Regions from separate parts of the Clostridium sp. LIBA-8553 genome, predicted to be linked through region 2. Evidence: riboswitches for the same ligand, from Rfam matches in the RefSeq annotation. Region 2 holds a riboswitch; the other holds the start of a gene.

Region 1 (5,132 bases), 1.5 Mb from region 2:
ACAACAGCATCCTTTATTCCTCAAGCGATAAAAGTAATAAAAACTAAAGATACCTCAGGTATATCTCTTATAATGTATTCAATGTTTACAATGGGTGTTTTTCTTTGGATTATCCATGGCTTTATAATGAATGATTTAGCTGTTATCTTAGCTAATTCTTGTACTTTTATATTTGCCATAATAATATTATTCTTTAAGATTAAATATAAGGATGGTATTAAGAATAGTGTTGTTGAATAAAATATCTGTAAATAAGTTTTAAGAAGAATTACAAGATATTAACTTTAGTATATAGTTAAACATTTTTTACTAAAAAATTTTAAGAATACATTTATATTTATGCTAACTTAAAGTTTATTTAGTATAAAAGGTTTATATCAAAGCTACTTATTTCTATAATTACTCTGATATAAACCTTTTTACTTATTTCATCTTATTTAATTATTAATCCTTAAATATTTTAATTTTCCAAGAATTTATTGTTTTTCTAGCTTGTCCGATAGTCAATGATAATTCATCAAATACAAAGCCATCTTTTTCTTTTAAAATTTCCATAAGATGTCCAATTCTAGGTAATCTCAAATTAACTTTTCTTATAGTCTCCTTTTTAGAAAATACCTCTTTAGGATTTCCGTGTAATATTACTTTTCCTTCTTGCATAACAAAGACATTATCACAATATAATGGCACAATATCTATATCATGAGTTGCTATTATTATTGTTATTCCAAGCTCATTTTGCATTTCCACCAATAACTTCATTATTTCGGAAACGCCCATTGGATCTAAACCTGCCGTTGGCTCATCCAATATTAAAACCTTTGGTTCCATAACTAGAACCCCTGCAATTGCTACTCTCTTCTTTTGACCAAAGCTTAAACAATGAGTTGGTTTATTTTTTAGATGTTCTATACCAGTTCTTTTTAATGCATTATCTACTCTTCTTCTAATTTCGTCCTCTGGTAGTTTCATATTCACAGCCCCAAAGGAAACATCCTGGTATACACTGGCTGAAAAAAGCTGATTATCAGGGTCTTGAAAAACAATTCCTATAGATTCTCTAAGTTTCATAATTCCTTTCCTAGAGTAATCAATTGGATTATTTTCAAAAAGTATTCTTCCTGAAGAAGGCTTTAATATACCATTAAAGTTTTGAAATAAAGTAGATTTCCCTACACCATTTCCTCCTAATATAGCCGTTACTTCTCCTCTTTTTATATTCATATCTATACCCTTTAGAGCATGAGTTCCATCTGAATAATTATAATTAAGCCCTTCTACTTTTAATATATAGTCTTCCATAAAATCCTCCTACTCTACTTAATAAATATAGCTATTCCTATAAAAATCAGGTTAATGATTATAGTTAAAATGTAAATGTAGCTCCTTTTTTGAGGTTTTTCTTCTAAAACCTTAAGCTCCCCATTATATCCTCTAGCCTCTAAAGCTGTATACAAATCATTAGCTCTTTTAAATGAACGTATAAATAATGTTGATGCAAGAGCTCCTAAAGATTTATACGATGTTCTTATATCTCTATATCCTAACCTTGAATTCTGCGATATAAACATCATTTCTGAGGTCTCTAAAATTATAAATATAAACCTATATACTAAGCTTATTAATTCTATTAAAAAGCTTGGTATCCTTAGCTTTGATAAAACTGATATTACATCTATCATTGGTGTTGTCAAAGATATAAAATATAAACAACTCAGAGATCCCATTACCTTTAAAAACATATTAATTCCTTGAAAAATTCCACTTTTAGAGACTCCAATCCATCCATTGAAGAACTTAATTGACACTAGAAAAGTCTCTCTATTTAATGAATAACTTATAACTATTGTTAAGATACCTATTATTAAAAAAGCTATTGGTACCATCATCAATTTTATAAAAACACTTAATTTTGTTTTTCCAACCTTAGTTATTAAAAAAGTCATAAGACTTATTACAAGCATAGAAACAATACAATTATTTGCCCAAAGGCATACCCCTAAAGTTATCAACGCAAAAAACATCTTTTCTGCCGGATTAATAACTTTTAATTTTGATGAATAAGCATATTTATCAATGTTTATCATTTACTTCGTCGTTCACTTTCTTTTTACCCTTTAAATAACCTAATCCAAACCCAATTATTCCAGCTCCTATAGCTGCTTGTAGAGCAAATAATAAACTCTCTATTTCTCCACTTGCAGGTTCAAATATAGGTGAAAACCACGGTTCATAACTTTCATCTATTTGTGTTATTGCTTCTTCTGCTTGATCATCAGATCCACCGAACTCACCATTCTTAGCCACAAAGAAAGGTATAATTGTAATAAATACAACTAATAAAATTAATATTACATTAGTTACTACTCTTTTATTTTTCATTATTTTACCTCCCTTGAAATAATATTAAGTTCCATTAAATCATCTTTTGCATAGTTTTCTATTGTGTTAAATATTATAACAGTTAATATTCCCTCGCTTATAGCTAAAGGAATTTGAGTTATAGCAAATATACCCATGAACTTCATAACTGAAGCCATAACTCCACCAACTTCTGCTGGGAAAGCTAGTCCTAATTGAACTGAAGTAACCATATATGTTGCTAAGTCACCAAGAGCTGATGCTAAAAATACTCCTAACCATGTTGGTCCATTAAGTTTTTTCACTAATTTATAAAGTCCATATGATACTAAAGGTCCAACAACAGCCATTGAAAAAGTATTAGCTCCGAGAGTTGTAAGTCCTCCATGTGCTAAAAGTAATGCTTGGAATAAAAGAACGATAAGTCCTAAAACTGATGCTGCTGTAGGTCCAAATAATATTGCTGCAAGCCCAACCCCTGTAGGATGTGAGCAACTACCTGTAACTGATGGAAGCTTTAATGCTGAAAGCACAAAAGCATAAGCCCCTGCCATAGCTAATAATATTTTTAGTCTTGGATTATTTCCAACTTTTTTCTTGATAGAAAATAGTCCTAATACTATAAAAGGTATAGTTATAACACCCCATGCTATACACCACTTAGGTTGTAAAAATCCTTCCATAATATGCATAGCTGAAACACTTCTTGGTATTAATAAGAACATTAATAAAAATCCTAAAAATACTTGATTCTTTTTTGACATAATAATTCTACTCCTTAAATTATATTTTTGTTTTGTATCTCCATTCCTTAAAATAGGCTTCTATTATCTTTAGCCTTAAAAGTCTTATCTAACGCCCTTACTACTTTTACTAAAAATCTGTAAAAGCAAATATATTACTCCTACATAATTTCAAGTAAGTAAAGATATACATTCCCTGCTCTTTTAAGATAAAAATTTAATTCTAAAAATAAAAACCCCTAGACATTGCGTCTAGGGGCTATAAAAATTCTAAAAAAAATATAACTTACCAAAGCACAACACCTCCTATTTCCCGTAGGATTTGATGTTTTAAAAACAGGCAGGTCTTCTGGCTTAAGTATCATCACCTTTTGTAACCTTCCCAAAACCTTATGTTTCAGTGGTTTTAAATACAAAAGACTCCTCTATTACAGCGGCGGGACCGCGTGGGATTTAAACCCAACTTCCCTTTTAATGGATAGTTTTCAAGCTAACTATCTAACCTATTTCTAAATATTTAATTTAATAATTCATTAACATTATATAGTATAAAGAATTGATTTACAATTAAACTATATAAATTTTCATAGAAACTATGCCCTATACAGCATTATTTTCGAAGTTTTTTCCTTTAAACTAAAATATAATTTTGTTTACCTTTTCTTCAATTAATTTTATTTTATCTTTTCACTTAAATTCATTTTATGAAGATATTTTTGAAACTAAAAGGGATCATATTTAGATACCAAATCACAATTTATAACACTAACTTTTAGATTAATACTATAAACTTGATTTTAAATACCTATATGATCCCTTAAATTCTAAAATTTAATTTTACCCTAAAAATTATCTTAGTTTAATATTCTATGATTTATAAAGCTTATTTCATATTCATCAACAACTCCATCTTTATTTAAATCAAGAGAAGTATTATTACTTCCATAGTTTCTAGAAACCATTGCTAAGTCACCTATATCAATCTTTCCATTACCATTGAAGTCTCCTGTACTTTCCTCAATTATTAGAGAGTTGAAGATTTCTATTGCACTATTTAAAGCTTCTTTAGCTGAGTTTATTTCCTCTTGAGTAGTATCTTCCTTATTGAATATTTCTTCAGCCTTATTGATTTCATTTGTTAAAGCAGCCTTAGCTCCTTTATGGTATTCACCAACTTCAAAACCTTCTACAGCCTCTTCTACTAAGGATTTACCTTGGTTGATTAAAGCTTCTAAATCTGCTTTATCAACTTCTGGAATATCTTTAACTAAAGCTTTTATTGAAGCATCTAAGTCAGATACTATTTGATTTATTTGCTCTTGAGTATAATCTGCTCTATTTTTATCAGCTTCATTAGCAAGTGCTAATTTTTCACTGAATCCAGCCCATGATTCAGCTGTGTAATCTTCTTCTACTAAAGAATTTCCTAAAGCTAAGACTTCATCGAAAGCTTCAAAATCAGTTGCTCTTAAAGCTAATCCTTCTTCTGCCTTGCTTAATTTTTCTAAAGCCTTGTCTATTTTCTTTTGAGAAGAATTAGAATCATCTAAAATATCTTTTGCATTATCTAATGCTTCTTTTAAAGCCTCAAAACTACTTAAAGTATACTCATCTCCATTTAAATCAACAAGTTCATCATATTTTGCTCTTAAAGCATCGTTCACTGGGAACTCAAACTCTTGATTTAAAGTTATTATTTCATAAATGTTTGGAGCAACATCTGTCCACTCAATCTTTATTTCATAAATATTGCTATAATCACGATTTATGAATTCATTTAAGCTATTACTTAATGTACCTAATTGAACCCATTCATCAGTTACATTCTCACTGCCATCTCCAACTCTAGCCATAACCTTAGCATTAGATATTGAGCTTCCATCTTGAACTATAGTAACCTTTCTAACATCAGTTTTCTCTGATAGACGATAAGTTATGCTTCCTTCATTTATCTCACCATTATTAGTATTAGGTTTGTATGAAGTAGTTAAATCTCCATCTTTTAAATTCTTTGGAGCAAACCCTCTT
Region 2 (5,132 bases):
ACTAATAAAGCTACTGGAGTATGTCCAGCTTTTATCATTCTATATAATGATAATGTACTATCCTTTCCACAACTATATGATACAACAAATTTCTTTTTCATATTGTCCACCTACTTCCATTTTTCTAATGCTTCTAGCATAAATTTTCTAATATCTATTTTATAAACATCTTTAATTTTATAACTATTTAATATTTCCCTTGCTTTTCCATGGCTATAAATTTGGCCCTCTTTAATAAGAATTACGTCCTCACTAAACATTTGAACTAAATTTAAATCATGTAAAACCCCTATAACTGTTTTATTATTTTCTTTTGTCCATTTATTTATGTAATCTAAAATTTCAATTTGACATTTTAAGTCTAAATGATTAGTTGGCTCATCTAAAAGTAGTATATCAGGCTCCTGAGCAAAGGCTCTTGCTAAATAAACTCTCTGAAGTTGTCCACCTGATAATTCATTTATAAGTTTATCTTTTTCTTCTAACAAACCAACACTTTCAATACACTTTAATACTATATCCTTATCTTCATTACTGAGACTTGAAAAAATACCATTTATGTGAGCATATCTTCCTAAAGCAACTGTTTCAAATACAGTATAAGAAAAGTATATTTCAGAATTTTGACTCATTAAAGCAACTTTTTTAGCTAAATCTTTTCTTTTAATCTTTTTAATTTCTACTCCATCTAGCTTTATTTCTCCCTTATATTCTATAAGGTTAGCTAAAGCTTTTAATATTGTGGATTTCCCACATCCATTTGGTCCTATTATAGAAATATTTTCTCCCCTATTGACCTTAAAAGATATGTTATGTACAACATCATTTTCATCGTACCCACAGCATAAGTTTTTAACTTCTAGCAAAATATCACCTACTTCTTTTTCCAAAATAAATGTAAGCAAAAAATGGTGCTCCAATTAAAGCTGTAATTGCCCCTACTGGCAATTCTGATGGTGAAATTAATGTTCTTGAAACTAAATCTGTTAGTACCATAAGTGTTCCTCCAAGTATAATGCTCATTGGAATTACTACTTTATGATTAGAACCAAATATTTTTCTAACTATATGAGGAGTTATAAGGTCAATAAAGCCTATAACACCACTTAAAGCAACTGCGCTTCCAGTTAAAATAGCAATTGAAATAAGTAGTCTTTTTTTTACCTTTTCAGTTTCAACACCTACGGTCTTTGCACTCTCTTCTCCAAAACTTAAAATATCCATTTCTTTTGTATATCTTAATACCATAAAGACTCCAATCAAAAAAAATGGGAGACCAGCCAAAACATAGGACCAACTTTTCATAGCAAATGATCCCATTTGCCACATAGTAATAGCCTTTATATCCTCACTACATAATGCTGTTATGGTTGTTAACATGGCACTAGTAAAAAGCGATAGAACCATTCCAGCTAATATTACTGTATTATTTGAAAGTCCTCTGTCTACTTTATTTGAAAAAATTATCACTGCGAAAATAGTAAAAACTCCACATAAAAATCCTATAATAGGCATAGCTAAATTGCCTATAAAAGGTATTGTTATACCAAGAACTATGTATATTCCAACTCCTAAAGAAGCTCCTGATGAAACTCCTAAAGTATATGGTGATGCTAAAGGATTTTTTAAAATTGATTGAATTACAGCTCCACTAACTGCAAGGGAAGCTCCAACTCCAAATGCTAATAAAACTCTAGGTAATCTAATTACCCAAATAATTGCTACGTCCTCTGGTTTGATACCAGCTCTAAGTGGAATATCAAAAATCTTATTTCCAACTATAGAAATAGTATCCCATATATTAATATTGGAACTTCCAATAGAAGTTCCAATACAAAGTACTAATAATACTAATGGAATAGATAGTGTTATTAGTAATTTTCTCTTTTTAGATTCCTGCATATTGTTCTGGATAAATATCCTTTGCTATTTGTTTTAAAGCACTTATCACATATTGACTTCCACGTGATGTTGCATTTTTATCTACTAAGAATATTTGATTATCCTTAACAGCAGTTATTGTATTCCAACCTGGACGTTTAGCAATTAAATCTGTTGCATTTTCAATATAATCTTCATTTGTTAAAATCACATCTGGATTTGCTTTTATAACAGCTTCTTCACTTGGTGAAATCCATCCTCTTTCATTTGCAAATACATTTTCTGCTCCAACTATAGTTAATAGATTGTTTAAGAAAGTATCACTTCCAAAGCTGTATAAATTTGGACTTGACCCAATTTCAAAGTAAACAGTCTTTTTATCTTTTATAGTTTCACCTATAGTTTTAATTTTGTTTACTTCACTTTTCATTTCATCAACCATTTTGTTTCCTTCAGACTCTGTTCTAGTTAACTTAGCTAAGAAATTTATATCTTCGTATATTCCATCAATGCTTTCACTAGTTGGAATATAAACTACTGGTATTCCAGCATCCTTTAAAACCTTAAATGGGTCTTCTTTACCTTCCCTATTATGACCTGAAGCTATTATTACATCAGGCTTAAGGGCCAAAATAGCCTCAGCATCTGGATTTCTAAAATCTATTTTAGGTATATCTGGGTTTAATCCTTTTACATCTGCTGAGTATTTATCAATACCTACGATTTTATCACCTAAGCCTAAACCTACTAATATTTCTGTATTAGACGGTGCTGTTGATACTATTCTTTGGATTTTTTTTGGTACTGTAAATTCAGTTCCTTCCATATCTTTCATTGTTACCGTTTTGCTTCCACAGCCAACAAATAACAGTAATGACATTACTATTAAAGTTACTAGGGAAATTAATTTTTTAAAGTTTTTCATATTTTTCCTCCATTTTTGCCTTTGTAATTTCTTAAGTCATATGAAGGATTTTTTATTTGATTTTAAGTAATGATTTTAATATGTATTTAATATTGCTAAGTACCCCTACAACCTATAAAAGCAAATTTGAAATTTCTTAAATTAAGGTTAAAGCATCACTAATAATCAAATTTCTCTTTCATAAAACTTAACAATTAAATATTTGAGGTTTAAGATTAATACGTAGAAAATAAAAAAACATACCCATTCGAAGGTATGTTAAGTATATTCTGAAAGCGTACGCATCCTATTACCTTACCCTCAGAAGATAATAGTATTCGCATAAAAGGCAGGTATCCCGACTTTGCTTCATCCTCTATCTCGTCTTCCCACATAAAAATGCAGTGACATATTGAGATTTCGTCAGCTTCACGGTTACTGAGGTAGTTGAAGATTTTAACTTCATTCCCTATTAAGTGAAATCACACCAATTATGAATCAATCAACTTGATTATATTATTATATTTTATTATTGTCAAACACCTTATCTACTTTAAATTTATCTTTTTAATAAAAATGTAAATAAACTATTTTAAAATCTTTGAAAGCACTTCTAAAAGTCTTTCATTTTCTTCTCTTCTTCTAACTGCAACTCTATAATAACTATTGTCTAAACCTACATAATTATTACAACTTCTTATTATTAATCCTTGTTTAATTAGTTCTTCCCTTAAATTTAATTCTCTGTTTAATTTAAAGAATAAAAAATTAACAGCTCCCTTAAAAACATTAATATCTTTAAAATCTTTTAAACCATTATATAAAAATTTATTTTCTTTTTTTACGTAAGCTACGCTATTTTTTATATACTTAACTTCTTTTAATGCCTCTCTTCCAGCATAGTCCGCCACTGTATTTACACTCCAAGGAGTCGCAACAGAATTTATTTTTTTTATCATTTCAAAATCTGAGCTTAATCCATAACCTAATCTTATACCTGGGAAAGCAAAAAGCTTAGTTAATGATTTAACCACAATTAAATTATCAAAATCATCTAGATATTCAATAACAGAGTATTTTTCATTATTTTCAACAAAATCTAGAAATGATTCATCAAAAACAACTTTTATATTCATCTCTTTTGCCTTTTTCAAAACTCTTAATGAAAATTCTTTCTCTATTAAAGCTCCTGTTGGATTGTTTGGATTACATAAAAATATTATGTCTAAATCATCTTTTATTTCATCTATAAATCCATTATCTAATGAATATCTATCTTTTAATATATAATGATTCACTTTGCATTCTAGAGATTTTAAAGCATCCTCGTATTCTGAAAAAGTAGGTGCTATTATAAGAGCATTTTTAGGTTTAATTCCTCTTACTATGTTAAAAATCACTTCTGCAGCTCCGTTACCTAAAACTATTTTATCTAAATCTACTTTCTCGAAACTTGAAATTTCTTTTTTAAGTTCATAATAAGTTATATCTGGATACCTTTCTATTGAGTTTATTCCTCTAATCATTGCCTCTTTTACTTTTTCTGAAATCCCCATAGGGTTTATATTAGCAGAAAAATCAATTATATCCTCTTCTTTTAACCCATAAACTCTTTTTATTTCTTCTACATTACCACCATGTCCTAAATTCATATGATCACCTCTAAAGCAAATCTAATAATAAGAGCTATTACCATTCCTAAAAATGAAACTAACCCCAAAATTTTATTAGTCTTGTAAACATCTGAAATTTCTATTTTCTTTTTAGCTTCTCCTATTGTTGGCTTTTCTATAAGTTTTCCAAAATAATAATTTGCTCCTCCAAGTTTTATTCCTAAAGCCCCTGCAACTGCTGCCTCTGGATGAGCACTATTAGGACTTGAATGATTATATCTGTCTCTCTTATATATTTTTAAACTTCCTTTATAATTAAGTCTTAAAACAAATGAAGCAATTACTATTAGATAAGCTGTTAATCTAGCAGGAATATAATTAAATATATCATCAAGCTTTGCTGAAACAAATCCAAAATCCTTATATTTATCATTTTTATATCCAAACATAGAATCACATGTATTTACTGCCTTATATAGAAAAGCTAATGGTGCTCCTCCAATACCAGCAAAAAACAATGGTGCTATAATACCATCTGACATATTTTCAGCAACTGTTTCTACTACAGCTCTTACTATAGCTTCTTCATCTAAGTTTTCTGTATCCCTTCCTACTATATAAGATAATTGCTTTCTAGCCTTAACAATATCTCCTTCATTTAAAATTTTAATTACTTTAAGGCCCTCAACTTTAAGCCCCTTGGCTGAAATACAAAAATAAATAAGTACTCCAGA

What was found. A riboswitch is a leader RNA that binds a small molecule or an ion and turns the genes downstream of it on or off. The one in region 2 is predicted to bind cobalamin.
Region 1: linked by a shared signal. The riboswitch ahead of AC2JAQ_RS00515 (energy-coupling factor ABC transporter permease) and the one ahead of AC2JAQ_RS07015 (ABC transporter substrate-binding protein) in region 2 are both predicted to bind cobalamin.

Annotation. Positions count from the first base shown of each region.
Region 1 is NZ_CM173489.1:123,465-128,596, reverse strand. Features, by position in the region: gene AC2JAQ_RS00535 (SemiSWEET transporter) at 1-240, shown strand, start outside; gene AC2JAQ_RS00530 (ATP-binding cassette domain-containing protein) at 445-1,302, opposite strand; gene cbiQ (cobalt ECF transporter T component CbiQ) at 1,317-2,087, opposite strand; gene AC2JAQ_RS00520 (energy-coupling factor ABC transporter substrate-binding protein) at 2,074-2,382, opposite strand; gene AC2JAQ_RS00515 (energy-coupling factor ABC transporter permease) at 2,382-3,125, opposite strand; cobalamin riboswitch at 3,427-3,626, opposite strand; gene nagH (hyaluronoglucosaminidase) at 3,959-5,132, opposite strand, start outside.
Region 2 is NZ_CM173489.1:1,581,006-1,586,137, reverse strand. Features, by position in the region: gene AC2JAQ_RS07030 (Dph6-related ATP pyrophosphatase) at 1-101, opposite strand, end outside; gene AC2JAQ_RS07025 (ABC transporter ATP-binding protein) at 111-866, opposite strand; gene AC2JAQ_RS07020 (FecCD family ABC transporter permease) at 871-1,902, opposite strand; gene AC2JAQ_RS07015 (ABC transporter substrate-binding protein) at 1,889-2,806, opposite strand; cobalamin riboswitch at 3,117-3,292, opposite strand; gene cobD (threonine-phosphate decarboxylase CobD) at 3,373-4,437, opposite strand; gene cbiB (adenosylcobinamide-phosphate synthase CbiB) at 4,434-5,132, opposite strand, start outside.